4 regions of the Hymenobacter siberiensis genome follow, and region 1 is predicted to be linked to each of the others. Evidence: riboswitches for the same ligand, from Rfam matches in the RefSeq annotation. Region 1 holds a riboswitch; each other region holds the start of a gene.
The links. A riboswitch is a leader RNA that binds a small molecule or an ion and turns the genes downstream of it on or off. The one in region 1 is predicted to bind S-adenosylmethionine.
Positions count from the first base shown of each region.

Region 2: it holds a riboswitch for S-adenosylmethionine, as region 1 does, so the genes downstream of both, KQ659_RS12870 (ATP-grasp domain-containing protein) here and KQ659_RS17030 (phosphoadenylyl-sulfate reductase) in region 1, are expected to answer to the same signal.
Region 3: it holds a riboswitch for S-adenosylmethionine, as region 1 does, so the genes downstream of both, KQ659_RS20230 (peroxiredoxin-like family protein) here and KQ659_RS17030 (phosphoadenylyl-sulfate reductase) in region 1, are expected to answer to the same signal.
Region 4: it holds a riboswitch for S-adenosylmethionine, as region 1 does, so the genes downstream of both, metH (methionine synthase) here and KQ659_RS17030 (phosphoadenylyl-sulfate reductase) in region 1, are expected to answer to the same signal.

Region 1 is NZ_JAHLZY020000001.1:3,833,904-3,841,639, forward strand. It holds gene KQ659_RS17010 (beta strand repeat-containing protein) at 1-2,642, opposite strand, end outside; gene KQ659_RS17015 (hypothetical protein) at 3,068-4,339, opposite strand; gene KQ659_RS17020 (hypothetical protein) at 4,336-5,115, opposite strand; gene KQ659_RS17025 (RNA polymerase sigma factor) at 5,244-5,822, opposite strand; SAM riboswitch class I at 6,029-6,117, shown strand; gene KQ659_RS17030 (phosphoadenylyl-sulfate reductase) at 6,385-7,143, shown strand; gene KQ659_RS17035 (transposase family protein) at 7,203-7,472, shown strand; partial or broken gene KQ659_RS17040 (ISAs1 family transposase) at 7,735-7,736, shown strand, end outside.
Region 2 is NZ_JAHLZY020000001.1:2,879,258-2,886,993, reverse strand. It holds gene KQ659_RS12890 (M1 family aminopeptidase) at 1-557, opposite strand, end outside; gene KQ659_RS12885 (TonB-dependent receptor plug domain-containing protein) at 859-2,766, shown strand; gene KQ659_RS12880 (hypothetical protein) at 2,916-3,116, opposite strand; gene KQ659_RS12875 (hypothetical protein) at 3,117-3,344, opposite strand; SAM riboswitch class I at 3,511-3,602, shown strand; gene KQ659_RS12870 (ATP-grasp domain-containing protein) at 4,047-5,036, shown strand; gene KQ659_RS12865 (LLM class flavin-dependent oxidoreductase) at 5,047-6,066, shown strand; gene KQ659_RS12860 (amino acid permease) at 6,232-7,701, shown strand; gene KQ659_RS12855 (hypothetical protein) at 7,729-7,736, opposite strand, start outside.
Region 3 is NZ_JAHLZY020000001.1:4,581,208-4,588,943, reverse strand. It holds gene KQ659_RS20250 (alpha/beta hydrolase) at 1-916, shown strand, start outside; gene KQ659_RS20245 (homoserine dehydrogenase) at 1,021-2,289, opposite strand; gene KQ659_RS20240 (homoserine O-acetyltransferase family protein) at 2,436-3,464, opposite strand; gene KQ659_RS20235 (O-acetylhomoserine aminocarboxypropyltransferase/cysteine synthase family protein) at 3,608-4,987, opposite strand; gene KQ659_RS20230 (peroxiredoxin-like family protein) at 5,040-5,705, opposite strand; SAM riboswitch class I at 6,075-6,190, opposite strand; gene KQ659_RS20225 (LysM peptidoglycan-binding domain-containing protein) at 6,458-6,739, opposite strand; gene KQ659_RS20220 (hypothetical protein) at 6,940-7,359, shown strand; gene KQ659_RS20215 (lysylphosphatidylglycerol synthase transmembrane domain-containing protein) at 7,535-7,736, opposite strand, start outside.
Region 4 is NZ_JAHLZY020000001.1:4,239,280-4,247,015, reverse strand. It holds gene metH (methionine synthase) at 1-2,826, opposite strand, end outside; SAM riboswitch class I at 2,898-3,005, opposite strand; gene KQ659_RS18825 (NADP-dependent oxidoreductase) at 3,129-4,079, shown strand; gene KQ659_RS18820 (LytR/AlgR family response regulator transcription factor) at 4,497-5,228, shown strand; gene KQ659_RS18815 (lantibiotic dehydratase) at 5,230-7,736, opposite strand, start outside.

The sequences.
Region 1 (7,736 bases):
TGGATGATGTCCCCCACCATCACCCCACCCAGCGTCGCTGCGCTGATGGTGAAGGTGTAGGTGCTGCCCGAAATGGACGTTGCCACGGCCGAGAAGTAGCTGCCGCCGGTGCTTTTCTTGAAATAGATGCGCGGTGCCCCCAAGCCCGTGGCCACGCCGGTACCGTCGGTGATGGTCGTGGTCAGGGTGCGGTTACCGGTGCTGCCGGTGCCGCCCAGCGCGGTGTAGGTAATGCTGGGTGCCGTCATGTCGTTCGGCGTAAAGGTGCCTTCGTCGGCCCCGATGTCGGGCGTGGTCAGGTTGCGGACATCAATGCCATCCACGTCGGTGGTGATGCCCCCGGCCGGGGCACCGCCGCTCTCCACCTGCGTCGAAATGCCGGTGTTGATGTGCAGGAAATTGGCCAGGGTGCCATCGGTGCCCAGAAAGGGCGGGTTCTCCGTTACCGAAGCCTGGTCGCGGTTCGCCATGAACGCCTTGTAAGCCGCCAGCGTCTGCTGCGGGTTGGTGGCCGTGGTGGTGCCCTCCACATAAATCAGGTTGGTGGCCGACGACGCGCCGGCCCAGAACAGGTTGTTGTTCGAGGTGGTGGCGTAGTTGGCCGGCACCGTGGCGGCCGTGCCGCTCACCCGGCGCAGGGCCGCCGTGTAGCCGCCCGTGCCAGCAGCGGTCGAGGTGTTCACTACAATGTTGTCGCGCAGGTCGAGGATAGGCGTAGTGCTGCCCAGGTACACGCCCGAGGTACCGAAGGTAGCCCCACCGGTGGCGTTCAGATAAATGGTATTGAAGTACGCGTTTACCTGGGTGCCGCTCGTAATGTTCAACCCCGCAATGGCCAGCAGCCCGGTGGCGGCCGGTGCCCGCAGGTCGCCAATCAGGTTGTTACTCACCATATAGGTGCCGCCCGCCGTGATGGTGAGGCCGTTCGCGATGCCCGCTGTGCCCGTGGCGCTCAGGTCATATATTTTGTTGCGCGAGATGGTGCTGCCCGTGCCTCCGCCCGTCGGCACTGAAATACCCGTGACGGTGCCGCTACCCGACGCAATGGCCAGCCCGCCAATGACGTTGCCGGTCAGCGTCTGCACATCGCCGGTGCCGTTGGCTGCCGTCACGATGCCGCGCAACGTATGGGTGGTGGCCGTGCTCGTACCACTAATAGTCAGGCCCGTGACGGTGTTGCCCGTGATGTTTTCGCTCGGGGTCGAGGTAGCAGTGCTGTTGATGCCGGTAAGGGTACAAGCCGTAGTGGAAGTTCCTAACGTTACGATGCTGTTGTTATTAATCGTGTTGCCCGAAATCGTGGTAGTAGCGGAACCCAACGTAACACATAGTAGCGAAGTGGAAGCCGTAGTGGCGACCGGGGTTTTACTGTTGCCCGTCAGGGTATTGTTATTGATGTTCACCGCACTGCCCGCCGCTACCGCACTCGACGAAATTAGCGTCATCGTACCCGTGCCGGGAGTGCTGTTGTTGGTGACAAAATTGCCCGTCAGGTTCACCGTGGCGGCCGTGGCTGAGCTGGTGATGCCAAGAAAAGCGCCCGTGGTGGCTGTAGCGTAGGTGCAGTTCGTTACCGTGTTGCCGGTAATATTCACCGTATTGCCGGCCGCCGTGCTGCCGATGCCGTTATCAATGCCCGTCATCCCCGACGTGGTGGAGCCGCTGGCCAGCGTGATGGTGTTGCCCGTGATGGTGATGCTGGCCGACGGGCCGGCGTTGCCATACACGCCGCGCAGGGTGCTCGTCACGGTGCTGGCCGCTACTGCCGACGTCGTGCCGCCGGCATAGTTCAGGGTGTTGTTGACGGTGTTGTTTACCACCTTAAACCCGTTCTGGTAGTTGCCGCCGATGCCCCAGCCGGTGGCCGTCGTGCCGAAGTTGTAAATCTGGTTGGCGGCCACCACCCCGATTTCATTGTTCTGGTCGTAGTTGGCCAGCGCCGTCAAGGTTGAAGCCGTAAAATAGATGCCCGTGGCCGAGTTGGTGATGATGCACCCGTCAACCTTGTTCGCCGAGTTGGCCCCGGCCGTCGTGGTGGCTGCCACCGTGGTTATGAGCGTGCTCACGCCGCCCGCCCCGTAGATGCCGAATGTGTTGACGTTGGTTTTGTTGAGCGTGATGACGCAGTTCTTGAACGTGTTGTTCTGGCAGCCGTTCGTGGTCAAAGGCCGGAACAGGGCATAGCCGAACTCCATCTGCGTGGTCGCGGTCACGTTGGCGGCGTTCTCGCTCAGGTCAATCCCGTCAAATGTCACGTAGTCGGCGCCGTTCAGGCGCACGATGCCGTCCACCGTGGTTGAGGTGCTGTTCAACTGGGCCGTAATATTGGGATTCGCCCCTGCGCCTGACTTCTGGAAGATAATTTGCCCTGTGGCTCCGCCAGTGCCCTGAGCCAACAGTAGCGGGAGTGCGGCCGTCGGAGTTTCAGTGTAGCCTGCTGGCACATTCACTGTTATGCCACCAGTGGCAAAATTGATGTTGATATCCGTGATAGCAGCCGTAAAATTGGCGTATTCGACACCAATGGTTTTGACCGTTTGTGCCCAAGCCCCGGCCGGGGCCAGCGCCAGCAAAAACAGCCAGGCCAGGCAACGCCCCGCCCAATAGCTGCCCCGTGAAGGAAGTAGTAAATGTTTTGTCATACAATAAAAAAGGGGGTGGTTGAAGAAGCGGAAGAATCCAAAAATGCCAAATCAGGCGGCCAGACATTTTGCCGCATATTTTGACATGATGCAAGCTACCCTGCTATCTCACGAACACAATCCCACTTTTCTGTCAATGGCTGTTTTACTACTAGATGGCTAATTTTACTGTCCAGAAGACTGCTATTTGTCGGCAGATGAATATTCAGGATTTTGTTCGAATCCCTATTAATTAACTAATGGCAATAAATTATAAAATAATTTCATACTAACGTAATCATACAATAACAGGCCAACGATTACCTGTCCCGGCTCTATCTCGGGTCGCGGCCATAATCCCCGCATGACAAAACAGCTTACCCGGCAAAAATGCCGGGTAAGCTGTCGCTGTGCTTTCCCCAAAAAAACCTATTTATGCCCCGCTCCTACTTGCTAAATCTAACCGTACCGTAGCGCACCTTAATATTCACATTGCCAGCCCGGCGGGTGGGGGCTACGGACCCGAAGGTGCCCAGCACGTCGCTGGTGCGGGGGCCGTTTTCCTGCGAGAGCACGCGCACCAGGTCTTTGTCAACCAGCAGCTGCCCCTGCTCCGTGCTCACGTCGAAGCGGAAGGCCGGGGCCTCGGCAAAGCCCAGCCGGATGGTGCTGAAACCGCCGTCGAGGTTCACTTGGCGGAAATTGGCGCCCATATCGCGCACTACGAAATCGGGGCAGTAGCGCAGGGCCATATCGAGGGCCTCATCCAGCTTATCGATGGTGAAGCGCGAGTAACCCGACGAGCCGCGCAGGTTGCGCACGGTGCCCAAGGCCACGTCGCCATACTTACTGTGCACGGTGAGGTCCTGCACCGTGCCGATGTCCACGTCGGAATAGTTGTTGCGCAGGTCCACGGTCGTGCCCGTGTCGAGGCGCAGCTGGGCGTAGCTGGCGTCGATGCTGGCGCGGGCCACGAAGGCAATACGGCAGTCGCCGTTGACGATGCGGATGAGGTTGCGCGGGCCTTCGAGGCGGGCGGTGCGCAGGGTGCCGTATTCCATGGCCAGCTCGGTGGGGCCGCTTACATCGCCGGCCACGGTCACTTCACCAAAGCTATTGTAGATTTTCAGGGCCGTGGTGCGGGGCAGCCACACGGTGTAGTTCACCTCGTAACGGCAGCCGCCGGCCCGGCCGCGCAACGCGGGGCCAAACTGCGTGCTCACGGCCACGCCACCGGTTTTGGCATCGTAATCGAGCCACTGTACGCCCAGCGCGTCGAGAATCTGGCGGGCCCCGGCGTCGCTTTCCGAGCGCGCTACCAACTCGGCATCCACCTTGATTTCCTTCTTATTCCAGGTATTGATTTGCACCCGGCCGTAGCGCGTATCGAGCGAAAACGGGCGACCGGATTTCGGTACCGCGTAGCTGCGCACCAAGTGGCGGCGCTGCTCTACCTGCAGGCTGGCACTGCCCTGGTCGTCGGTCTGGGCTACCAACGGGTTCTGCTGATGCTGCTGGGGCTCCTGTTCCTCGCCAAAAAGCGCGGCCTCGGCATGGCGCGCATCAGGCGTCAGAATATGAATGGCTACGCCGTGGCCCACTGCCAACCAGCGGGTTTGGCCATCCTGCGCCCGGGTGGGCTGCGGGGCCAGCAGGCTCAGAAGCCCGCCGCACAGCGCCACCCATCGGCTTACCCGCAAAGCCAGGGGCGGGTTCATTCGGCCTGGCGCCGGCTATCGGCCAGCACGTAAGAATTGTTGTTGGGAACTGCCTGGGCCGTATTGCCCAGGTTCAGCTGCCGGTCGAGAATGTCGAGGCGGATTTGCAGGTTGCGGTTCATGGCCGTGAGCACGGCATCGGGCTGCGGATGGTGCAGCAGCTGCTGCTTAAGCTCGCGGTAGCTGGAGTCGAGCGACACCAGCTCATGCTGCCAGTCGGCGTTCATGGCGGCCATGCCGGGGCCGCTGAGCTGGCTCAGCTCGGTTTGGCGGCGGGCCAGCTGGTTGGTGTAATAGGTTTCCATGCCGCGCACGGCGCGCACCAGCTGGCTGTCGGCCCCGGTGGTGTGCTCGGCGGCGGTGAGGGAGAGCGGGTTGCCGCCCTGGTACAGGGCCGCATCGGGTTCGGTAGCAACGGTGCCAGGAGTAGCAGCGGCCGGCGCGGCCACCACGGCCGTTTCGGGCGCGGCCCGGTTGGCTTTCCAGGCCTCGCTGGCCCCGGCGGCAAATACGAGCAGGGCCAGCGCCGCCGCCACGCCGTAGCGCTGAAACCAGCCGGCGCGGGCCTTCGGTTGGGTTCCTGCTGCTACGGGCGCAATAAATGGCACCTCCGGCGCATCGGCCAGGCGCATAACCGGGGTTTGGGGCGCGGTGGCAGGGGCACCGAGCTGTTCCTCCAGCGCGGCCCAGAGGTCGGGGCGCGGCTCGTGGGTGTCGAAATCGGCGCGGTGCCGCTCAACGAAGGTTTCGAGGGAATTAATTTTCTTGGTATCCATGAATGAGTAGCAGACGCACGGTTCGTCCAGGTTCAGGGCGGGCCACGGGGCTATACGAAAACCGCGGCCGGGCGAAAACGGATGAAGGGTAGTGAAACGATTATATAATGATTGATAAGGGATAAATTTTAACTCAGGCCCCGTTGGGCGGCCAGCTCGCGCAGCCGGACCCGCGCCCGGCTGTACTGTGATTTGGAAGTCGATTCGGAAATACCCAGGATGCCCGCGATTTCGAGGTGGTCGTAGCCTTCGAGCAGGTAGAGGCTGAGCACCACGCGGTAGCCGTCGGGCAACTCCTGGATGCAGCGGCGCAGCACGTCGGCGCGGTAGTGGGTATCGGCCTCGTCCTCGGGCGAGAGGGCGGCGGCTTCGGCGGGCTCCTCGTGGTGCTGCTCGCCCAGAGGCACTAGTGCCAGCCGCCGCTGCCGCAGGCAATTGATACTTTTGTTCACCACAATGCGCTTGAGCCAGGCCCCGAACGATGAGTCACCCTTGTAGCCGCTCAGCTCGCGAAAGGCGCTCAGGAATGATTCCTGGAGTACATCTTCGGCCTCGGCATAGTCGCCGGTGATGCGCAGGGCCGCGTTGAACATGGCCTTGGAGTAGCGCCGGTAAATCTCGGCCTGGGCCTGGCGGTCGTTGAGGCGGCAGCGCTCCACCAGCGGGGCGTTGATGTCGACGTAGGCGGAAAGGGACAGGGCTTCCATGCAGAAAACGAGGTCTTAAAGGTGCTTAAGCAATCCATAGACCACGCGGCGGGTTCAGGGGTTGCATCGCCAAATTACGCAGTTTCCGGGCGTCGCCAAACGGTTGGAGCAGGTAACCAGCTGCACCACAGCAACATAAAATTTTGGCATTTCGCAATTTCATCCTTTACATTTGCGCCAACAACCCCCGTTTGGGACGCTACCCATTTTTATACAGAGGCGCGGAGAGACAGGCTCGACGAAACGCCGGCAACCCCCACTAGTTGGAACGGTGCCAAGTCCTGACATATAAAAACTGCCGTGAGCACATTGCTCAATTCCCGCCTGTAATCCACCACCCGCGCCGCGCCGAATGTGTTGTTGCATTGGCTGTTCCCTGGCCGCTATGCCGGGGAAGATTGCTGGTTGTTGAGCTAGGGCCACTCTTCCGGCGGCTGCTGCGGCAGCCACCCCGCTACTACCCTTTTGTGGTGATTGATTCATTGCGCGACGCGTAGCGGGTTTTTGCAGCCTTCGCGGCCCATTTCGATTTTTTCTGCGGAGAAAAACGCCCTCTTTCATCATGGCATTCCCCCTTGAAAGCCAGGTCGCGGACCTGCGCCGCTACTTGCCCGAGTGCTCGGCACCCGAAACGCTGGCCCTTCTGGCCGACCACTTCCCCGGCCGCGTCTCGTTCTCCACATCCTTCGGGCTGGAGGACCAGATTATCACCCACTTCATCTTCGAAAACGACATACCCATCCGGGTATTTACCCTCGACACGGGCCGCAATTTTCAGGAAACCTACTCCACTTGGCACAAGACCCTGCTGCGCTACCAGAAGTCCATCGAAGTCTTCGCCCCCAAAACTGCCGCGCTCGAAAAATTAGTCGCCCAGAAAGGCCCCAACAGCCTCTACGAGAGCATAGCGAACCGGAAGGAGTGCTGCAACATCCGCAAGGTGGAGCCGCTGAGCCGGACCCTGGCCGGCCAGCAGGTGTGGGTGACGGGCATCCGTGCCGAACAGTCGCAGAACCGCCAGACCATGCACCCGGCCGAGTGGGATGCCGGCCACGGGCTCATCAAAGTGCACCCGCTATTTGATTGGACCTGGGCCGAGTGCGAAGCCTTCGCGCAGGCCAACGGCATTCCGGTTAACCCGCTTCATCGGCAAGGTTTCGTGAGCGTCGGCTGTGCGCCCTGCACCCGGGCCATTGCGCTGGGCGAGGACTTCCGCGCCGGCCGCTGGTGGTGGGAAGACGCGGCGGCCAAGGAGTGCGGCCTGCACGCCACCGCCGCCCACCAGGGCCTCGACCCGGTGGTGGAACGAATGCCGGGCTAGGCCTCTCTCAGAGTTGATAGGTTCTGTTAGAATCGGTAGATTTGCTGGTAAAAAACGCAATGGAGCTAGCGGAATTTTTTCAGCAGGTGCGCGACCCGCGCCGCCCGCAGGGGCAACGATTCTCGCTGTCCGCCTTGCTGTGGATGACGTTTCTGGCCATTACCAGCGGGTACACGGGGCCGCGAAAAATGGCCCAGTTTGGTCGCAGCAACGCGGCTTTTTTTACCGCTTATTTCGGATTGCGCCACGGCCTGCCCAGCTACGGGGCCTTTCGGGACCTGTTGCAGGCGTTGGACAAAGACGCGCTGGCCCAGGCCTTTGACCGCTGATTCACGTCGCAGACGCAGGCTGGGGATTGGGTGGCCGGCGACGGGCAAAGCCTGCGCTCCACCGTGCAGGGGGCCCAGCAGGCTAGCCAAAGCGTTGTCTCGGTTGTGAGCCTGTATTGTCAGCGCACGGGCCTGACCCTGGCCCTGCAGGACTACACGGACCAGAAAACGGGGGAGATGAGCGTCATCCGCGACCTACTCGCCGGCTTGCAGGACCGGGGCGTGGTGCTGACGCTCGACGCGCTGCACGCCCAAAAAAACGGC
Region 2 (7,736 bases), 950 kb from region 1:
CGGTCGATGGTAGGGAACCAGGCCGACGAGCCCTCGGTCTCGCCCTGCGTCCAGATTTGCACCGGCTTGCCGGCCACGGCCGAGTCGGGGTTGATGAAATACAGGCCCTTGGCATCGGTGATGGCGGCCGAGCCTTTCACCTTCAGCTCGTCGGGCTTCGAGACGTAGTCGATGTACACCGTGTACTCCTCGCCCGGCTTGAAAACGCGGCCCAGGTTGATGCGCAGGTTCATCCCGTCGGCGTAGTCGTACTTGAGCGGGGTTTGCTTGTCACCGCTCATCAGGGCCACGGCTTTGATGTCCATGCCTTTGGCATCGAGACGCAGCGAGTCGGTGGGGTAGCCATGGGGCTTGAGGGTCACCCACTCCTTGCCATAGAGGTAGCGCTTGGCATAGTCGAAGCGCACATCGAGCTTGGTGTGTACCAGGTCGTTGACCTTGGTGGCCGAGGCGCGGTAGGGAGATTCGGGCTTGGCAGCCGGCGGGGTGGGAGCCTGCGCGAAAGCCGGGCTGGTGGCCGCCAGGCCCAGTAGGCCCAGCGCGAAAAGGTGCTTCATAGAGAAACGAATGGTGGGAAATGAGTTTCGCGCGAAGGACGCGGGTGCGAGGCTGACGTTGCCTGACGCGGGGACGAAAGTAGCGTGGACTTTGCAAGTCCGCGTGTCGCCGCAACGCGGCGAATGCGGAAATGCGAAATGCCCCTGCGATAATAAACAACGAATATTCGCTGCGCTGTAGCGAGACGCAGACTCGTAGCGTTCGCACTACCGTAGCTTTGCACCCCCATCAACCCCCTTAAGAATGCGACTTACGCGCTACGCTACCCCGCTTTTCTGTACACTATTTACCGCTAATGCTTTGGCCCAGAGCACTCCGGTCGATAGTACCCGCGCCCTGAATGAGGTGACCGTGTATGGCACCCGCCTGAACCAGGTAGCCGGCCAGACTGGCCGCTACGTGACCGTGATACCTGGCCGCACGCTCAGCCAGTACCCGGTTTCATCGCTCGATGATTTGCTGCGCTTATTACCGGCCATTGAGATGCAGAGCCGGGGCAATTTCGGTACGCAGGCCGATATTACCCTGCGCGGCTCCACTTTCAACCAAGTGCTGATTCTGCTCGATGGCATGCGGCTGAACGACCCGCTCACGGGGCACTTTGCGGGCTATTTGCCCATCACGCCCGCTGAAATTGAGCAGATTGAAGTGGTACGCGGCCCCGGTGCGGCCCTCTACGGCCCCGATGCCGTGGGCGGCTTCGTGAACATCGTGACCAAAACCTTCGCCGCCACCCACCGGCCCGACGGCGTGGAAGTCGGCGGCACGTTCATGGCTGGTGAGTACGATTTGAAAACCACCAACGCCGGTTTCTACGGCCAGGACAAGGGCCTGCGGCTGGCTGGCGGTATCCTCAACAACACCGCCAGCGGCCAGCTGCTGAACCTGCCCGGCGGCGGGCGCAACGACTTCAAGCTGAACACCTACTCGCTTTCGGGCGCTTATCAAATCAGCCCCAAATTCAGCGCTGCCGCCCGTGCCAGCTTCGACCGGCGCGACTATAACGCTCAGAATTTCTACACGACCAACGCTGGCGACCGCGCCCGCGAAACCACCTCGCGCGACTGGTACCAGGGCCAGCTGCGCTACGATTGGAACGCCCGCGCCCGCACCGAGCTGCAATTGGTGGGCACGTCCAGCACCGACTACTACCTGTACACGCCCACCTCGGCGGCCAGCGACCACCTCATGCACTACCTCAATGTGCAGGGCCAGCATCAGTTGCGCCTGTCGGATAAGGTGCAGTTGACCCTTGGCGGCCAGGCCGACCGCCGCAGCGTGCGCAGCAACGACCGCGGCAACCACGCCGTGTGGCACCAGGGCGCATTTGCCGTGGCCGGCCTCACACCTGCCGCCGGCCTGAGCCTGACCGCCGCCCTGCGCCTCGACCACGACCAGGCCTACGGTACTGAGTTACTGCCCCAGCTCACGGCCAGCCAGCTGCTGGGCGAGAAGCTGACCGTGCGCGCCGCCGTGGGTCGCGCCATCCGGGCAGCCAATTTTACCGAGCAGTACAACTCGGCCATCCGGCCTGGCACGGTGCCCAACGGCTTCAACGTAGGCAATCCCGGCCTGGCCGCCGAGCGTACCTGGAGCTACGAGGGTGGCCTCGATTTCACGGTTTGCCCCGCGCTCACGCTACGCGGCACCTACTTCAACCGCTACGGCCGCAACCTGATTGATTACGTGGCCACGCCCGGCAGCGAAGTGCAGGCCGGCACCGGCTTCACCAATCTCAACCCGGCCAGCACCTACCGCTACGCTCAAAACCTGTTTGCCGTGAGCACGCAGGGCCTCGAATTTGAAGCAAATACCCGGGCTCAACTGGCTCCTGGCCTGCGCCTCGACGGCAGCGTGGGCTACACCTACACCCACCTGAACGTGGACGGCAGCATCGTATCGCAATACCTGAGTAACGTGGCCCGGCAGCTCGTGAGCGGTAATCTGAGCCTGGTGCACCGCCGCTTCACGGCCAGCCTGGGCGGGGTATACAAGCAGCGCGCCGGGGTGCCACCAGTGGGCGACTTCACGCTTTCCTCCGATTACGTGGTCATCAATGGCCGCCTCGATGTGGCCCTGCTGCCCGAGCGCCTGTGGGTGGTGGGCCAGGCCCAGAACCTGTTCGACGCCAAATACTCCGACCTGCTGGGGGCCCAGATGCCCGGTCGCTGGCTGATGGCCGGCGTGCGCCTGGCGCTGCGGCGGTAGGCTGGAAATAAGGAACGTCATGCCGAGCGTAGCCGAGGCATCTTGCTTGTGATAGTAACTCAATAGAATGGATTACTACTGCACGCGAGATGCCTCGGCTACGCTCGGCATGACGTTCTTTTTTATTCGGATTTCCCTAGCCGGTGCGGTTAGTGAATCGCCGCTTTCAGCCATTCTTTTGCCTCCTGCAACGTGCGGTGCTGGGAGGTCTCGATTTCGTATTCGTTGGTTTCGGCCACGTTGTGGGAATAGCTCTGCACCGAAATCTGGCCGAACACGGTTTCCGGCACCACGAAGCTGACGTGGCGGATACCGGCTTTATGGGCGCGAACGTTCCAGTCAGCGCGCATTCATTCCTGGTCGGCGGGCTTTACGGCCTGCACGTCGCGCGTGTCGGCGAGCCAGCCCAGTGGTTGCGTGCGGGCGGCCTCGGCCGTGTACAATTCCAAGCCCTTGTTCATGAGAAAGCGGAACTGTTCGCTATTGGCAAAGCTCTGCCAGGCAATGATAAAGCAGGGAACGGCGGGGCAGAAAAGCAGGCTGCCGTAGGGCTCGGCGTGAACAACGGTATCGGACATGAAAATGGTCTCAGGCAGGTGGCGGATATGCAGAGCAGGTGTGCCCGCCAAATAGTTGGCCCTTGCGCAGCCGGGGGTGGCCAGGTTGTAAAATGCTGTCCAGCGTGGCGGGTTCAGACTTTCGGGCTTACCTTTGCAGCACCAATTCTTTCTTTCGGAAGGATTTTTTTTATAGAGAGGCGCTGAGAGACAGGCTCGATGACGCGCCGGCAACCACCCGCACCCGCGGACCGGTGCCAATTCCTGACCATATAAAAATAAGTTGCCGTGGAAGCCTCCAACAACCTCTCCCCCCAAACTGCTGTTTTTCTTGTCCCCGTGGCGGCTATGCGCCACATGGGCATGGGCTGTTGTTGCTGTTGTTGCCAGGCTTAACCCTATCTCCGAGTAATTTTTCGCGGGTAGGACGGCGGTAGCGCAAGCTGGTAGGCTTTGTGCGCCGCTATGTTTGCAGCATGTGCTGCGTCCTCATTTTCTGGGTGGTGTGTTTGGGGCTCGTTGCCGGAGCCCGGGCCGATGCTGACCATGCCGTTTGGTGTGTGGTTGGAGCGGCCAATCCGATACCCGAAGAAATGAGCGTGCCAGGTCCTGTCGAAATGTCTCCTGCCCTTGCTGCCTTTGCAGCGGCCCGGTTTCCGAGTTCAGTTTGCCCACCCGGCGCTGACCTTTTTCTGGCTTCATATCACTCTTTCAGAACATTTTATGTCATCCATTCAAAAACCTATTGGCATTTATTTCGAGCATCCCGAATGGTTCAAGCCGCTGTTTGCGGAGCTGGACCGGCGGGAGCTGCCCTACGAGAAAATTGATGCCGCGCACCACCTCTTCAACCCGGCTGAAACTGAAAGCCGCTACAGTTTGGTGGTGAACCGGATGAGCTCCTCGGCCTACCTGCGGGGGCACGGGCAGGGTATTTTTCACACCGCCGGCTTTGCCACGCACCTGGAGCGTATCGGGACGCGCATTATCAATGGTTCGGCGGCCACGGCCATCGAAACCAACAAGGCCCGGCAGCTGTCGCTGTTCGAGTCGCTGGGCTTGAAATACCCGAAATCGTTCGTGATTAACCACGCTTCGCGGGCGGTGGATGCGGCCCGCGAGCTGCAATTTCCGATTGTGGTGAAGGTGAATATCGGCGGTAGTGGCGCGGGTATTATTCGCTTCGACACGCTGGCCGGCTTGCAGGCGGCTGTGGAGGCTGGCCAGATTGACCTGGGAATCGACCAGACGGCCCTGGTGCAGGAGTACGTGACGCCGCGCGGCGGTAATATCCACCGCGTCGAGATGCTCGACGGCAAGTTTTTGTACGCCATGAAGGTGTTTACCACCGGCGAAAGCTTCAACCTGTGTCCGGCCGAAATCTGCCAGATTCCGGAGGAGCAGTCGGCCGAGTTCTGCCTGACGGAAGCGCCGAAGAAGGGGATTCAGGTGGAGGCGTTTACGCCGCCAGCCGAGGTAATTGCCGCCGTGGAGCGCATTGTGGCCGCTGCTAAAATCGACGTGGGCGGCATCGAATACCTGATTGATGACCGGAGCGGCGAGGTACTGTTCTACGACATCAACGCCCTGTCCAACTTCGTGGCCGATGCCGTGAATGTGGTGGGATTTGACCCCTACGCCCGTTTCGTGGACTACCTCGAAACGCAGCTGCCAGTGCCGGCGGCCAGCAAAAATCAATTAGTCACTGCTTAATATCATTGCCATGAAATTTGGATATTGGATGCCCGTATTTGGCGGTTGGCTGCGCAATGTGGAAGACGAGCACATGCCCACCGACTGGAGCTATGTGAAGCAGCTGGCCCAGCGCAGCGAGGCGCTCGGATACGACCTCACGCTCATTGCCGAGCTGTATCTCAATGATATAAAAGGTTCGGAGGTGGCTTCGCTGGAGGCCTGGAGCACGGCCGCGGCACTGGCGGCCGTAACCGAGCAGCTCGAAATAATGGTGGCCGTGCGGCCGACGTTTCACCACCCCGCGCTGCTGGCCAAGCAGGCGGCCAACATCGACCTGATTGCCCCCGGCCGCCTGTCGCTGAACGTGGTGTCGAGCTGGTGGCGCGATGAGGCCACGAAGTACGGCCTGCATTTTGAGCAGCACGACGACCGGTATGCCCGCACCCGCGAGTGGCTCGATGTGGTGACCAACGTGTGGAAGCAGGACCATTTCAGCTACGACGGCAAGTACTACCAGGTGGCCGATAACGTGCTGCAGCCCAAGCCCGCCAAGGCACCGTTTCTCTACGCCGGGGGCGAATCGGAAGCAGCCAAAGACCTGATTTCGACGCAGTGCGATGGCTACGTGATGCACGGCGACTCGCCCGCGCAAATTGGGGCCCGCATTGCCGACATGTGCCGCCGCCGCGAGCAAAAAGGCCTGCCGCCGATGAAATTCGGGGTGGCGGGCTACACGATTGTGCGCGACAACGAGCAGGACGTGAAAAAGGAGCTTGACCGCATTACCAACGTGAAAGCTTCGGCGGCGGGCTATGGCAACTACCAGCAGTGGCTGGCCGGTACCCAGCTCGAACAGCAGGTTTCGCTACAGGACTACTCGGTATCGAATCGGGGCCTGCGGACGGGCCTCACCGGTACGTCGGCTCAGATTCAGGACCGGATTGGGGAGTTCGAAAACGTGGGAGTCGACTTCTTTTTGCTGCAGGCCAGCCCGCAGCTGGAGGAAATGGAGCGGTTTTCGGAATCTGTTATTCAGGTGCTGGCGTAGTTAAATTGATTCTATGGTGAACGTCAGTGCTAGAACGTCATGCTGAGCTTGTCGAAGCATCTTTACCTCAGTAGTAAATGACTACTTGCGCGGTAGAAATGCTTCGACAAGCTCAGCATGACTGTTTTTACGGACATTCTTTTAAGCGCAGCTGTGCGCATTTACATGCTTAAAAAATCATTGGAGCTGCTTCGCGCCGAAGCAGCTGAAACGGGGGTCAATACCCTCAAACGAAGTCTGAATGGCGTGAGCCTCATCGCCATTGGGATTGGAGTTATTATCGGGGCAGGTTTATTCTCCTTAACCGGCATTGCGGCGGCTAACAACGCCGGGCCGGCCGTTACGATTTCTTTCCTGGTAGCCGCCGTGGGTTGCGCTTTTTCGGCCTTATGCTACGCCGAGTTTGCGGCGCTGGTGCCGGTGTCGGGCTCTGCCTACACGTATTCCTACGCCACCATGGGCGAGTTATTCGCCTGGATTATCGGTTGGGATTTGGTGCTCGAATACTCCGTCGGCGCAGCCACGGTGGCCATTAGCTGGTCACAGTATCTTATCAAGTTTCTGAGCAAGTACGGGCTGCACATTCCGGCGCGGCTGGTGATGTCGCCGTTCGAGTCGGCCACGCTGGCCGATGGCAGCACCGTGAGCGGCTACGTGAACGTGCCGGCTATGCTCATCGTGCTGGCCATTACGGCCATCGTCACGCGGGGCACCAAGGGCTCGGCGTGGTTCAATGCCTTGGTAGTGGCCCTGAAGGTGGCCGTGGTGCTGGTGTTCATCGCGCTGGGCTGGAAGTACATCGACCCGGCCAACTACCAACCCTACATCCCGGCCAACACCGGCAAGTTTGGCGAGTTCGGCCTAAGCGGCATCCTGCGCGGGGCGGGTGTTATTTTCTTCGTCTTCATCGGCTTCGATATCGTGGCCACCATGGCCCAGGAAACCAAAAACCCGCAGCGCAACATGCCCATCGGCATTCTGGGCTCGCTGGCGGTTTGCACGGTGTTGTTCGTGCTGTTCGGGCACGTGTTGACTGGCCTGGCCAACTACACGGAGTTTAAGAACAGCGCCGCGCCGGTGGCCATTGCCATCGAAAAAACGCCCTACGCCTGGCTCAGCTCAGCCGTGATTATGGCCATTCTCATTGGCTATACCTCCGTGATATTGGTTGATTTGCTGGGGCAGTCGCGGGTATTCTTTTCGATGTCGAAGGATGGGCTGCTGCCGCCGGTGTTCTCGCGGCTGCATCCTAAGTTCAACACGCCGTCGCAGTCCACGCTGCTGCTAGGGTGCTTCATTGCACTGTTTGCGGGCTTCGTACCCATTTCGGTGGTGGGCGAGATGACGAGCATTGGCACGCTGCTGGCTTTTGTGATGGTGTGCCTCGGCGTGATGATTATGCGCAAAACCAACCCCGATGCGCCGCGCCCGTTCCGTACCCCGTGGGTGCCGGTGGTGCCCATTCTGGGCATTGTGGTGTGCGTGGTGATGATGGCCTCGCTGCCCTGGGAAACGTGGCTGCGCCTCATCGTGTGGCTGGCCATTGGCATGGTCATCTACTTCAGCTACGGCAAGAAACACAGCAAGCTGCGGCTGGCGCAGGGGGGGGATAAAGAGTTAAAAGTTAAGAGTTAGGAAGGACCTGTTTTTAACTCTTAACCCTCAATGCG
Region 3 (7,736 bases), 750 kb from region 1:
CACGGCCAGCATCGACTACCGGCTGCTGGACTTCAGCATCGTTCTCGGCGGTGGTTTCGATACCGTGAACATTGCCAAATCGGCCATTCGGGGGATGCAGGATTTGCGCGCCGCTGTGCGCTTCTTCCGCAAAGACGCGGCTACTGCCAACGCCTACCGCGTCAATCCCGGCTACATCATCGTGGGCGGCTCGTCGGCTGGGGCGTTTGCCGCGCTCGAAGTCGGTTACCTTGATAAAGCCCCCGAAGTGCCTGCTTACGTGGGTATTGTCGCCCTGGGCGGCGTGGAGGGCGTGAGCGGCAACCCAGGCTACAGCAGCCTGCCCCAAGCCGTGCTCAACCTGAGCGGAGCCACCGAAAGCCCCAATTACATCGAGGCCGGCAACGCGCCGCTGTGCAGCGTGCACGGCACCGCCGATGGCACCGTGCCCTACCTGCAAGGCCGGGTGGGCTCGTTCCTGCCGCCCAAGTACGTGTATGGCAGCGGCCGGCTCAATCCCCGCGCCACCGCCCTGGGCATTCGTAACACGCTGCGCACCTTGCGCGGTGCGGGCCACATTCCCTTCGAGACTAATGCGGCCTACGCCGACACGACCTTCCGCACCATCCGCGATTTTCTGCGGCCCGTGCTGGCCCTGCCCGGCCTGGTGGTGACGGCCGCCCAGGCCCCGGCCGCGCCCGCGCCCGCGCCCGCCGCCCAAGCCTATCCCAACCCCGCCGCCGACGCCATCCGCATCCTGCTGCCCGCCGCCTGGGCCAATATTGCCGAGGCTCAGCTGCTCGATGCCGCCGGGCGCGTGGTGCGTACCATCAGCCCCACCACCCCCACGCTGGACGTGCTACGGGGCACCCTCAAGGCCGGCATCTACCTGCTGAAATTCCCTGGCCAGGCGCCGGTTCGCATCGAGTTTCGCTGATTAACTCAAACCGCTTTGCGGCTAACAGGGTTTATCAATTTATTGATAAACAAATAGATATGAAATATTCCTGACGTTTCGGGGCTATTTGGTGTTTGGGAGAATTATGCCCCGGCCGTTGCCTCGGTGCGGGCCTGCACCGTTTGCACTGCCCCGCTCAGCGGCCGCACTGCGCCCCGCCGCGCCACGAACAGACCATTGGTCCTCAGCTCCTGGCGCCAGGCCCACAGCTGCTGGAGGGCTACCGGGCCGGTGGCATAAGGTCCGTTCGCGTCAGTTTGTAGGGCGGTGGCGGGCAGCTCCAGCCAGGTCAGCACCTCGCGCAGCACACCCACGTCGGCGTGGCGCAGGTAGGTATCTATTTCCAAGGCGTGGGTCAGCTGCGTTTCGGGGGCATCGGCCCGCTTGGCATAGCCGTAGCGGTAGCCGCGCCGCAGGGCCAGCACATCGGCCAGCACCGCCGAGCCGGTGGGATGCCCGCCCGCGCCGCGCCCGCGCAGAAACTGCGGGCCGGCGTATTCGGCGTCAATCACCACCCCATTAAACTCGCGCTCGACAGTAAATAACGGCGACTCCGGCCCCAGCAGCTGCGGCGTAACCAGCGCCGTGATGCGGCCATCCGGCAGGCGCTGCACGGCCGCTACTACTTTGATTTTCTGCCCCTGCGCCGCCGCGAAAGCAATATCCGCCGCGCTGATTCCTTCGATGCCCAAATTCACTACCTCCTCAGCTTCCAGAAAAACCCCATAGGCGTGGGCCGCCAGAATCACGGCCTTCGAGCGCGGGTCAAACGCGCCCATGTCCAGCGACGGGTCGGTTTCGGCGAAGCCTTTGGCCTGGGCCTCGGCCAGGGCTGTTGCGTAGTCAGTGCCTTCCTCGCTCATACGCGTCAGCACGTAGTTCGACGAGCCGTTGAAGATGCCCTGCACCGCCCGCAGCGGCTCGTGGCTGAAGTAGCCATCCAGCGTGCGAATGATGGGAATGCTGCCGCACACGGCCGCTTCGTACAGTAACGTGCCACCGAAATCCAGCTCCAGCTGCACCAGCTCGGGCAGGTGCCGGGCCAGCATGGCCTTGTTGGCCGTGGCCACGCGGCGGCCCTGGCGCAGGGCCGCGCTCACCAGCCGGAAAGCCTCGGCCGGGTCGTCGATGACTTCTACCAGCACGTCCAGCGTCGGGTCGGCCAGCAAGTCATCCGCTCGAAAGCTGAAGTGCCCGGCGGACAGCGTACGGGGCTTATCGGGGTTTTTCACGGCAATGCGGGCAATGGTCAGTCCCAGTTCCGGCTGCCGCTGCACGATGTCATAAAAGCCCTGTCCTACGCAGCCAAAGCCAATCAGGCCAATGCGCAGGGGTTGTTTCTCAACGTCCATTCTCAAAGGGAAAAAAATGCGTCATGCCGAGCGCCGCCGAGGCATCTCGCGTGTGGTAGCAATCCAATCATAAGAAAAGAATTGCTGCTGCACGCGAGATGCTTCGGCGGCGCTCAGCATGACGTTCTGATTGTTTTTAGAATTAGTTAATGCACGAACGTAGGCGCGTAAAACAGCTCCAGAAAGTGCGTGATGGCCGCCGTTTCCAGCAAAAAGCCGTCGTGGCCGTAGCGCGAGTCCAGCTCGGCATACATGGCCCCCGGAATGTGCGCCGCCAGCTCGCGCTGCTCGCTCAGCGGGAACAGCACATCCGACGTAATGCCCAGTACCAGCGTGCGCGCCCCAATGCGGGCCAGCGCCGCCGGCACCCCGCCCCGGTGGCGGCCGAGGTTATGGGTGTCCATGCTCCGGCTCAACGACACGTAGCTATAAGCGTCGAAGCGCGACACCAGCTTGTCGCCCTGGTAGCGCTGATAGGCGCTGGCGCGGTGCTGGCGTAGCAGCGCGTCGTTGTCGGGGTCGGTCTGGGTTTCGGCGTAGGCCTCGTAGCTGCGGTAGCTGAGCAGGGCCATGGCGCGGGCGGCGCGCAGGCCATCGTCGCCCCCGCCGGGCTGGCCGGCGGCATAGGTCGGGTCGGCCTCAATGGCCAGCCGCTGGGCCTCGTTAAAAGCAATTCCCCAGGCCGAATGCCGGGCGTTGGTAGCGATGACAATCAGATGGTCGAACAAATCGGGGCGCAGCACGGCCCATTCCAGCGCCTGCTGCCCACCCAAAGAGCCGCCAATCAGTGTGTTGATATCCGCCAGGTCCAGCTCCTCCCGCAGTGCCTCGTGCGCCGCCACCAGGTCCCGGATGCTGAGCAGCGGGAAGTGCTGGAAGCGCGCCCGGCCGGTGGCCGGGTCGGCATCGAGCGGGCCGGTAGTGCCGTAGCATGAGCCCAACACGTTGGCACACAAGATAAACCACTCCGAAGGGTCGTAGTGGCAGCCCGGCCCTACCAGGCCCGGCCACCAAGCCAGCACGTCGGCATTGGCCGTGAGGGCGTGGCACACCCACACCACATTGTCGCGTTCTTCGTTGAGTTGGCCCCAGGTCTGGTAGGATACATGCGCCCCGGTCAGGGTTTCGCCGCTTTCCAGCTTAAGGTCAGGGAGTTCAAATAGTTGGGTTGGCATAATTCAATTAAATAGCACAGCTTTAGAACCAGCGAATCGGCCCGGAACAATAGTTTCTCACTCCCATTTCTCCTCCCATCACGGAAGAGGCCCGGGCCGATGCACCAATTCTTTTTTAGTAGTTAAGCGTTAACCACTAACCACTATACTTCCAGCGGCTGGGCGTGCTCCAGCTCGGGCTCGCCCACTTCCTGACCTTCCGTCGGCAGGCTGGCCGTGTTGCCGATGGCATCGAAAGCCGCCTGCAAATCAGCCTTGATGTCGTCGAAATGCTCAATACCCACCGACAGGCGCAGCGAGGTCGGCGTCACGCCGGCGGCCAGCTGCTCGGCTTCGCTCATTTGCTGGTGCGTGGTGGCCGAGGGCTGGATGATGAGTGTCTTGGCATCGCCCACGTTGGCCAGGTGGCTGATGAGCTTGAGGCTGTCGATGAATTGCATAGCGTTTTCCTTGGTGCCCTTCACCCGGAACGAGAGCACGCCGCCGAAGCCACGCTTCAGGTATTTCTGGGCAATGGCGTGGTAGGGGCTGCTGGCCAGGCCGGGGTAGTTCACACTTTCTACCTGCGGGTGCTGCTCCAGCCAGGTCGCTACTTTCAGGGCGTTTTCTACCGTGCGGTCCACGCGCAGGCTCAGGGTTTCGAGGCCAATGAGCAGCTGCCAGGAGTTGAATGGGCTGATGGCCGGGCCAAAATCACGCAGCCCTTCTACCCGCGCCCGGATGATGAAGGCGATGTTGCCAAACGGGCTGTTTTTGCCAAATACGTCGTTGAATATCAGGCCGTGGTAGCCTTCGCTGGGCTCGGTAAACTGCGGAAACTTGCCGTTGCCGAAGTCGTATTTGCCGCTGTCCACAATCACGCCGCCCACGCTGGTGCCGTGCCCGCCAATCCACTTCGTGGCCGACTCCACCACAATGTGCGCGCCGTGCTCCAGGGGCCGGAACAGGTAGCCGCCCGCGCCAAAGGTGTTGTCCACAATCAGCGGTAAGTCATGCTTTTTGGCAATGGCCGCGATGGCGTCAAAATCGGGAACGCTGAAGCTGGGATTGCCGATGGTTTCGAGGTAAATGGCCTTGGTCTTCTCGTCGATGTGCTCCTCAAACGAAGCCGGGTTGTCGCCATCTGCGAAGCGGGCCTCAATGCCCAGGCGCTTGAAGGCCACCTTAAACTGGTTGTAGGTGCCGCCGTAGAGGTAGGCCGTGCTCACAAAGTTGTCGCCGGCTTGCAGGATGTTGTTCAGGGCAATGAACTGGGCCGCCTGCCCCGAGCCCGTGGCCAGGGCGGCAATGCCGCCTTCCAGCGCCGCCACGCGCTGCTCGAACACGTCGGTGGTGGGGTTCATCAGGCGGGTGTAAATGTTGCCAAACTCCTTCAGCGCAAACAAGTTCGCGCCATGCTCAGCGTTTTTGAAAACGTAGCTGGTGGTTTGGTACAGGGGTACGGCGCGGGCACCGGTGGTGGGGTCGGGCTGCTGGCCGGCGTGAAGCTGGAGGGTTTCGAAGTGTTGGGGCTGAACGGACATAATACTGAGGTTTTAAGCGTGAAGCGTTGAATATTTCAGGTTTTAATCAGGGCTATAGCCGGGCCAGTGCATCGAGCAGCACGGTCGGGTCGGGACGTTCCTTGAAGTTGGCCTCGGTGGCGGCCCACGCAATGCTGCCGTCCTGGGCAATAATAAAGGTGCCCGTCAGAGGCAATTCGCCACTGTCGTCGCCGTTGAACACGGCCAGGTCGATGCCCACGCCGTGCAGGGTGTGGTACACGGCATCGCCTACTTGGTAGGCCAGTCCGTATTGCTTGGCCACCGTATTGCCAGCATCGCTGAGCACCGGGAATTGCAGGTTTTTTTCCTCCGCCGTGAGGCTGGTCAGGTCCAGCGTTTGGGGCGAAATGGCCACCAGTGTGGCGTTATTCGCGGTAAAGTGGGCCAACGCCTGGTTGTAGGCCCGCAGCTGCACGTTGCAATATGGGCACCAGTTGCCCCGGTAAAACACCAGCACCACCGGCCCAATTGCCCGCAGGCTGGCGAGCGAAACCGGCTGCCCATTGGCGTCGGGGAGGGTGAAATCGGGCGCAACCTGGCCGGTGCGGAGGCTGTGCTGAACCAGACCAGCCGCGTGTACGGCTGCAATGCCGGCATCAATGGTTTGGCTGGCGGTAGCGGGCAGCACATTGGCCAGGTGTTGGGCAGTAGCAGCCAGTTCGGGCTGAATGGATGCAGGAGCGATGAGCGTAGGCATACGAAGTGGAATGAAAAAAAGGGATTTCTTCGTTAGGACCTGGCCGCCAGGGTCAATTTGCCTGGTGCGGTACGCAGCGAGCCGGCGGTAAGCAGGGCCGTTTTAGCCAATCAGCCGGCGTAGCCCATTGGCACGCCCGGACGCTACGGCATTCCCACGAAGAAGAAAAGGAGAGGGGGGGCTAAGCCGAAATCAGCTTAGCAACAACACGGGCAACAACAACACATTCGCATTCGCATTCGGGCGAGGCTGGCGACCTGATTGTGGCCGCAAGGGGCCGAAATAGCAAAACCCGAAACCACGGTGCGCAAAGCAGCCGGAGCATTCGGGTTGAAAAAAGCGGAACGAGAAGAATTTTCCATGGCACTCGAATCATCTGCCCCATCGTGGCCGAGGCCGCTAGTGGGTAGGAATTGGCACCTTTCGTTGAGCGAAGGTTGCCAGTGGGTCACGGAGCCTAGTCTCTCGCCACTTCTGTATAAAACTTGAAAACTGCCCACCGTTAGCGGGGAGTACCTGTTTGGTATCGGCAAATGTACGAGAGAATTTTTGGGATGAGCAAGTATTGCCTCGAAAATATTTTTCGGTTTCGGTTTTTTCAGACCGTCATGCAGAGCGCAGCGAAGCATGACGGTCTTTTTTCTTTGTTTCGAATTTCTTTGTTTCGAAGTCGTTCTTTCGATTCCTTCAAACGCAAAAAAGCCACCCTGAAACAGAGTGGCTTTTCTCACCTTTTTTCTGCAAAAAAGTACCTAGAGACTAGGTAGGGTCAACACCTGACCGATTTCAATCAGGTCGGGGTTGTTGCCGATGAGCGCCTTGTTGGCGTCGTATATCTGGTGCCACTTGGCGGCGTCGCCGTAGTGGTGCTTTGCAATTTTAGAAAGAGAGTCGCCGCTTACTACGGTGTACGTATCGCCGGTAGCATCCGGTTTGGCATTGCCAAAAAAATCGGTGCCGCCAGCCGCCGGCTTAGCTGCGGGCTCTACGGGCTTCTGGTCGCCTTTGTCGCTGATGAAATCGAAGAGTCCCATGGTTTCGGTGATTAAATGGAGAGATAGATTCTGCCGGAAACGCTTGCAGGCCGGAAACGCTTGCAGGCGGGCCGACGGGGTTGCTATACGGGCAAGCTTAGGCGGGGTTGCGCCCTAAACTCTTTTGCGTCTGCGTCGTAAGTCGACGAGTCCGCACCTTGCGCGTCATCTTCATTCTTTCACCATTACCCTTTGTGCACATGAAACTTCAGTCTCTTTTTTCGCTCCGTTACTTCGCCAGCCTGTTGCTGCTTGTGTCGCTCTTTGCCGCTTCCTGCAGCAACGACAAGGGCAAGGTGGAAGGCGTGAACATGCTGTACGGCACCGATAGCAAGGTGTGGAAAACCGCCAAGGAAACCGACACCAGCGGCGACAAAGTGAAGCAAACCGATGCTCAAAAACAGGAAGAACTGCGCATTTTCGCCAACGGCACCTACAACATGACCGGTGCCAGCGGAGCCGTGTCGGGCAAATACACGTTCGACCAGGCCGGCAAAACTATTACCATGACGCCCGACGGCGCGACCACCAGCAACACCTTCGCTGTGGAAACCCTCACCGACAAGAAACTCACCCTGAAGTCGGCCGACGGTGCCGCGCTGATGCTGGAAAAGGAGTAGATTACTCTGGATTCAACCCAACGAAAAGCCTCGAACCAGACTGGTTCGGGGCTTTTTTTATGATGAAGCTGTTTAGAAAGTCCCCGAACGGTCATGCAGAGCGCAGCGAAGCATGACCGTTCGGGGACCTTTTGCGACTTTCTAAACAACTCCGATATGAGCTACAACGCTCGCGTTACTGCTGTGCCGGCCGCTTCGCAAATACCCGCCCCACCCAGCGCGGCAAAAACACGCTGCCCAGCACCAGATACAGGTAATACGTGACCACCCGATACAGCAGCACCATGAAGCTGGTGAGCGTGGCCGTACCGATAAACTTGCCGAAAAACGTGGGAAACGCGCCCTCCACAATACCCGCCCCGCCCGGCGTGATGGCC
Region 4 (7,736 bases), 410 kb from region 1:
CAGCTCGGCCAGGTCGTAGTCTTCCAGTACTTTGGTGCCCAGGAAAGTGGGCTTAGTAATCGAAACCGTGTTCCAGTCCGATTTCACGCCGTTGGCGCGGGCAGCCTCGATACTTAAGTAGCTTTTGTCGCGCTGGCGGCTGGCGTAATCGGCACGCAGGGCGGCGTAGTCGTCGGCCACGGTTTGGGCGTAGGCGCGCTCGCTCGAGCCGAGCAGGCCGGCCGCCACGCCCACCGAGCGCGAAGCGTCGTTCACGTGTACCACCGGGCCGCTGTAGGACGGCGCAATTTTCACGGCCGTGTGTAGCCGCGAAGTGGTGGCCCCACCAATGAGCAGGGGGATTTTCAGGCCGCGCTTTTCCATGGCCTGGGCCACGTACACCATCTCATCGAGCGAGGGCGTGATGAGGCCCGACAGGCCAATCACGTCCACCTGCTGCTTCTGGGCTTCATCTAGAATTTTCTCCAGCGGCACCATCACGCCGAGGTCGATGATGTCGAAGTTGTTGCAGGCTAGCACCACGCCCACAATGTTCTTGCCGATGTCGTGCACGTCGCCTTTCACGGTGGCCATCAGGATTTTGCCGGCCGTCTGGCGGTCGCCGCCCTGCTTGTCGGCCAGCAAATACGGCTCCAGATAGGCCACCGCTTTCTTCATCACGCGGGCCGATTTCACCACCTGCGGCAGGAACATCTTGCCGGCCCCGAACAGGTCGCCTACCACGTTCATGCCGGCCATCAGCGGGCCCTCAATCACGTTCAGGGGCCGTGCCAGCTCCAGGCGGGCGGCCTCGGTATCCTCGTCGATAAACTCGGTAATGCCCTTCACCAGCGCGTGCGCCAGGCGCTCCTGCACCGGCAGGCTGCGCCAGGCGTCGGCCACCACTTCCACTTTGCCCTTCTGCTTCACCGTGTCGGCAAATTCGAGCAGGCGCTCAGTGGCGTCGGCGCGGCGGTTCAACAGCACGTCTTCGGCCAGGGCCAGCAGGGTGGGCTCAATCTCATCGTACACCCCGAGCTGGCCGGGGTTCACAATGCCCATGTCGAGCCCGGCCCGGATGGCGTGGTAGAGGAAGGCCGTGTGCATGGCCTCGCGCACCGCATCGTTGCCGCGGAACGAGAACGAAATGTTCGACACCCCGCCGCTGGTGAGGGCCCCGGGCAGGTTGGCTTTAATCCAGCGCACCGACTCGATGAAGTCGACGGCGTAGTTGCGGTGCTCCTCCATGCCGGTGCCGACGATGAGGATGTTGGGGTCGAAAATGATGTCGGTGGGCGGGAAATCGATGCTCATCAGCAGGTCGTAGCTGCGCTGGCAGATTTCCTTGCGGCGTTCCAGCGAATCGGCCTGACCGTCTTCGTCGAAGGCCATCACCACCATGGCGGCCCCGTACTGGCGCACGGTGCGGGCCCGCTGCAGGAATAATTCCTCGCCCTCTTTCAGCGAAATCGAGTTCACGATGCTCTTACCCTGTACGCATTTCAGGCCGGCTTCCAGCACGCTCCACTTCGAGGAGTCAATCATCACCGGCACCCGCGCAATGTCTGGCTCCGAGGCGATTAGGTGCAGGAAGGTGGTCATGGCCTGCTCCGAGTCGAGCATGCCTTCGTCCATGTTCACGTCGAGCACCTGGGCCCCTTCTTCCACCTGCACGCGGGCCACGGCCAGCGCTTCTTCATAGGCACCGGTGCGAATTAGGCGAGCGAAGGCGCGGGAGCCGGTCACGTTGCAGCGCTCGCCCACGTTCACAAACAGGCTTTCGGGCTTGATGGCGAACGGCTCGAGGCCGCTGAGGTGCGTGGCGACGGCAATTTCGGCCGGCAGCTGGCGCGGCTTGTACCGCTCGGCCAGTCGGCTCAGCTCGGCAATGTGCTGGGGCGTGGTGCCGCAGCAGCCGCCCACCACCGTCACGATGCCTTCTTTCAAATACTCCTCTACTAAGCTGGCAAATTCCTGGGCCGATTCGTCGTAGCCGCCAAAGGCGTTGGGCAGGCCGGCGTTGGGGTAGGCCGAGATGTGCACGTCGGAAATGCGGCTCAGCTCCTGCACGTACTGGCGGAGCTGGTCGGCGCCGAGGGCGCAGTTCAGGCCCACGCTCAGCAGCGGCAGGTGGCGGATGCTGTTCCAGAAAGCCTCCACCGTCTGGCCGCTTAGCGTGCGGCCGGAGGCATCGGTGATGGTGCCCGAAATCATGATGGGCACCACGCGGCCGCCCTCGTCGAAGAACTTCTGCACGGCGTAGAGGGCTGCCTTGGCGTTCAGCGTATCGAAAATGGTTTCGATGAGGAGCGTGTCCACGCCACCGTCCACGAGGCCGTGCACCTGCTCCAGGTAGGCGGTGGCTAGCTCATCAAACGTCACGGCGCGGTAGCCGGGCCGGTTCACGTCGGGCGAGAGCGAGGCGGTGCGGTTGGTGGGGCCCACGGCCCCGGCCACGAAGCGCGGGCGCTCGGGCGTGCTGTATTCGTCGGCCGCCTCGCGGGCCAGGCGGGCCGACTCGTAGTTCAGCTCATAAACCACGTGCTCCAGGCCGTAGTCGGCCTGCGCAATGGTGGTGCCGCTGAAAGTGTTGGTTTCCACCATGTCGGCCCCGGCCGCGAAGTACTCAGCGTGAATGCCTTTGATGATGTCGGGCCGCGTCAGGCTCAGCAGGTCGTTGTTGCCGCGCAACGGCTTGGGATGGTCGGCGAAACGGGCACCCCGGAAGTCCTCCTCCGTGAGCGGGTGGCGCTGAATCATGGTGCCCATGGCGCCGTCGAGAATCAGCAGGCGCTGGCGCAGGATTTCGGGAAGAGGGGAGGGGGCGGCGAGAGTGGCAGTGGGCATTTCTTTCTGTTCGATAGGGCTACGTAAGCGCGTATCCAGAAAGAAACCCATGCGGCGAGGCACGGTTCCGGCTGTCATCTTCTTTCACCAAAAAAATAGTGAAACGGGAGTTGGCACCTACTCTAGGTAGGTTGCCAAGACGTCATCGGGCCCGGTCCCTCGGTCTTTCTGGATAGCAGCGTTGAACGAATATACAGCCGAAACGCAAAATGGTTCGCTGGCCGTGCAAAACCTACGCCTGCCCGTGGGAGTTAAGTCACCCATTCCAAGGAGCAATTTCTTCCAGGGAGCAATTTTCAATTATGGCAAAACAAACGAAAGCCGCCTTCTACACCGAATTCGGTGGGGTGGATAAAATTCAAGTCGGTAACCTGGACCTGCCCGAAGTAAAGGAAGGGGAAGTGCTGCTGCGCGTGAAGGCGGCCGGGGTCAATCCCGTCGATTCGCTGATTCGGGAGGGCTATTTACAGCAGATGCTACCGGCTGAGTTCCCTGTTGTGCCGGGCTGGGATATGGCCGGGGTGGTAGAGGAGCGCGGCCACGGGGCCCGCCGCTTTGCTGTTGGCACGGGGGTGTATGGCTACATTCGTCGTCCCACGGTGCAGCACGGCACTTTTGCCGAGTACATGGTGGTGCCCGAAAGCTACCTGGCCCTGCGGCCCGGTAGCCTGAGCTGGGAGCAGGCGGCCGGTATTCCGCTGGCGGGGCTCACGGCCTACCAGTCGCTGTTTGACGCCGGCCAGCTGCAGGCGGGCCAAACGGTCCTGATTCTCGGAGCTTCGGGCGGGGTGGGCGGTTTCGCCATTCAGCTGGCCAAAGACCGGGGCACAACGGTAGTGGCGGTAGCCAGCGAGCCCAACTTCGCCTACATGAAGGAGCTGGGTGCTGATTTCACGGTTGACTATCGCAATGGAAGCGTGGGTGATGCCGTGAAAGCCCTTGTGCCCGCCGGTGTCGACCTGATTTTCGACTGCATCAGCGGCGATACGCTTACCCAGAGCCTGCCGGCCCTGAAACCCGGTGGTACGCTGGTTTCCATCCTGCACAACGGCCAGGGGCTGGATGCCAGCATCAACTTCCACTACGTTTTTGTGGAGCCCAATACCCAGCAGCTGGACGAGCTGCGCCAGCTGGCCGATGCCGGTAAATTGACGGTGAAAATTGCTGAAACGTACCCGCTAGCAGAGGTGCAGGAAGCCCTCAAGCAGATTGAATCTCACCACACGACCGGCAAAATCGTTGTCGTGCCCTAGCAGCGTCAGAACAAGGGTTAGCCAAAAGTGTGAACGTCATGCTGAACGCCGCAATAGCGGCGTTCAGCATGACGTTTTTTGATAGGGGCTATACCAGCCACACGCTGCCGGCCGCAAACCGGGCCGGCTCGGGCAGCAACTCCGGAAACAGCTGCGCCCCAGCAGTCGGGCCCAATTGCCGGCGCTACCCACGCGTAGCGGCCCGGCATTGGCCTTCGGTGTTTTAAGGGCAGGCGCACGAAACAAGAATACCTGATAAATCGAATATTAAAAAATAACGCTGCTTTGTAAATAGTTTAAAATCATGAAAATAAGTGATTTTATAATTGGATTACTGCTGGCGGGACGGACAATATAAAAAATCCGCTATCTTTCACCGTCACCTGCACCGTTTCCCTTCGAATACACTGCCAGCCTATGCTTTCTTGTTTAATTATAGATGATGAGCAAGGTGCCATTGATATCCTGAGCACTTTCATCGAGAAGACCCCGTTTTTGAATTTGGAGGGTACTACTTCGAGTCCCATTGAGGCACTTAGTATCATCGAAAACCAGACAATTGACCTGGTGTTCCTGGATATTCACATGCCGCAAATTTCAGGGCTTGACTTTATGCCGCTCATCAAGGGCCGCACCAAGGTTATTCTGACGACAGCTTATAGCGAGTTTGCCGTGAAAGGATTTGAGCTGGAGGCGCTGGACTACCTGCTCAAGCCTATCGCCTTCGAACGATTTTTGAAAGCAGCCCAGAAAGCCCTGAATGCCAATATCGAACCTTCGGCGCGCTGGCAACCCGCCGAAAAAGAAGACGACTACATCTTTGTCAAAACAGAGAGTAAGGGAAAAATGATGAAGGTTAATTTTGCCGACATCATGTATATCGAAGGGATGAAGAATTATTTGTCCATCAATACGAAAGAAGACCAGGTTGTTACACTTTTAAATATCAAGGATTTAGAAGAGCGGTTGCCGGCCCGGCAGTTTATGCGGGTCCATAAATCGTACATCGTATCCATCAATAAAATCAAAGCCATTGATGGCAACCAGATTCTGTTTACCGATATGAAAGCCTACGTTCCGCTGGGCGATACCTACCGCAGCGCCTTTTTTGAAGCCTTGAACCAGAAAATGATGGGCGGGAAGAAATAAGCTATGGCCGTTTTTGCATAGCCTGCAGGGCAGCGTAGTGCCGATACAGAAAATCGTAAAGCACCAGCTCATGCAGCCTTGCCTCGGCCGGAATCAGCCGATTGAGCAACATATGCAGGTAGGAGCTCATGAGCTGGTTTTTGGCCACTACCAGGCGGCCTTCAGCTGCCAGCGTGTTGATTTGTTGGGCGATGGCGACTAGCGCCGCCGGCAGCGCCGTGGTTGCTGCCTGTGCCAGAGCCTGCTGAATTGCCGGGCGAGCATTGCGGTACTTAGTGGCAAGCTGCAGCTTTAAGTCCTTATCCAGAGCGAATTCGCGGGCGAAGGTATCCCGCATGCTTTCCAGCAGCAGCACCTTTTGGGCCAGGCAATACCCGAAGGCATTGAGGAGCTCTTCGATGGCCCCCAGCCCCCACAGCCAATTATCGGGCGCCGTATCGGGCTGCTGCTCGGTAGCGAGTAGCATATGCAGGAGGGCAGTGCTTTGGTAGCCGAATAAGGCTTCGGTGAGCGCTATGGCGCTGGGGCCGTAGCGTTCCAGCTCCCGCTGGTAGGTCTCGGTCTGGATTTTCCAAATGGAGCCATCGGCGCTCAGAGGGGCCAGGTAGGCTTGAATGCGCTGAATGACGTGGCCAATTTGCTGGGGCTGCGGGAGGTGGAAGCGTACGCGCAGGTGATTGTCGGGGTCGGAATAGCGGATAAAAAACCAATTGTCGATGAGGCCCTGGGCCAGCAACTCCTGCGTTAACGGGTGAATGATGGTGAGCAGCACCTGGTCGGCAATCTTTTGGCCGCAGTATAGCTTGTAGTAGAGCCATTCCGTGCCGAGGATAAACGCTCGCTGCACGGTTGTTTCAGGTAACTTTTGTTTGGGCGCCGGGGCCGGGTAGCTGGCGTGCTGGTGTACCAGCAGCCCAATGAACTGCTGGGCGTAGGGCCTGCCGGTAGCATCGTGGACAGGGCTGGCCGCCGGATTCCCTAAAAACTCCTTCAGCCGGAAATTACTCAGCTTCCGGATGGCATCGAGCCAGATTCGGACCAACAAGTCATTGTCGGCATCAATCAGCAGCTCGTTATCCCCCTCGACGAGCACAAACAAGCGCGGTAGCTGCCACTGTTTGCGAAATTTTTGCCAGATATCTGTAAAAGAGATGGCTGTACTGGTTAGCAAGGTTTGTACATCGGCCGACTCGAAATACCAGGAAGCCGGCTCCAGTACTACATTTTGGTAGTTGAGCCGGGGCAGGAACCGCGCTCCGGCGGCGATTGACTGCCAGCTGAAACCTAACCGGGGTTGGAGGCCCTGGGTCTGTAGGTCGCACAAAAACTGGTACATCGGTAGCGCCTCGCCCGAGAAATTATGCGCTGTGCTCAGCCGGGGAATGATGGTCTGGTTGGTTTTGCGCGAGCGCAGGACCAACTGCCCTCCTTTCACCGAGATAAGCATGTCCTGCACCATTACCTGCTCCGTAACAGGCAGGGCCGACTGCGCCAGGTAGGGGATTTCGAGGGCCCGGAAGCTGTGGCGCAGCAACACATTGCCAACCCGGCTGGCGGGCAGGTGACATATTTCGGCAAATGCAACGTTCGGGTTCTGCTGTTGCTCCTGCGCGGTTACCTCGCGCACCAGCTGCTCGATGGCCGGCTCGGCGTGCGCGAAGCGCCCCAGCAGGTTGACGGCGCTGGAGCCGGCGGCGCTCTCCAGCAAAATACGCCCGTCAGCAAGCAGGCGGAATACAACGGCCAGCGAAGGCGGCAACGGCTGGCCCGCCGGGGCAAAGCCTTTTAGCTCGGCTTCGGTAATACTGAGGCTGTACGCCTGCTGCTGCTGGGCCTGCCACAGCTTCTGACGCATAAATTGCTGCACCTCGCTTAGCGCCGGGGCGGTGCCCGAAGCGGCGGTTTTGGGCAGGGTCAAGTCGTGCGTCAGCGGGGAGTAGGTACTGCTGCCGTAGTCGGTGTATGACAAGCCCCGTTCGTTGTCAAGCGCTTCTACCAATGCTACTTCGCGGTCTTCGTAGCGGGCGTAGAAGCGTCGGCGAAAGTCATCGAGGCGGGGATTGGTGGGCGGGGCAGTGAGGTGTGATAGTACGCGCAAGGCCTCCAGGAGCTCTGTTTGCAGCGTGGCGGCCAGCGTTGGCTCCGGTGCCATGCCCACGATGGTATCAATCTGAAATAGCTTGCTGGCATCTGCCTCTATGCCCAGGGGGGCCAGCAGCGTCGCAATGGCTTCATAGCTGGCCGGAGAATTAACGGCGGCCTGGTCCAGGGCCTGCACCTGTTGCCGTACCACCTCCAGCAAGTCGATAATAGCGGCCAGCTCGGGACTGGCCTTCGTTTGCTGCACCCGATTAAGCACGGCCTGGATGCGGTAGAAGAACTCCTCACCCGTAACCGTGGGCTCCAGTTCGTGCACCAGTACCTGGCTATCAATCAGCTCCTCCACAAACTGCGTGGCTTCGGCAGGGTCGGTCGCATCATCATCATCATCATCCAGCAGCAGGGCGA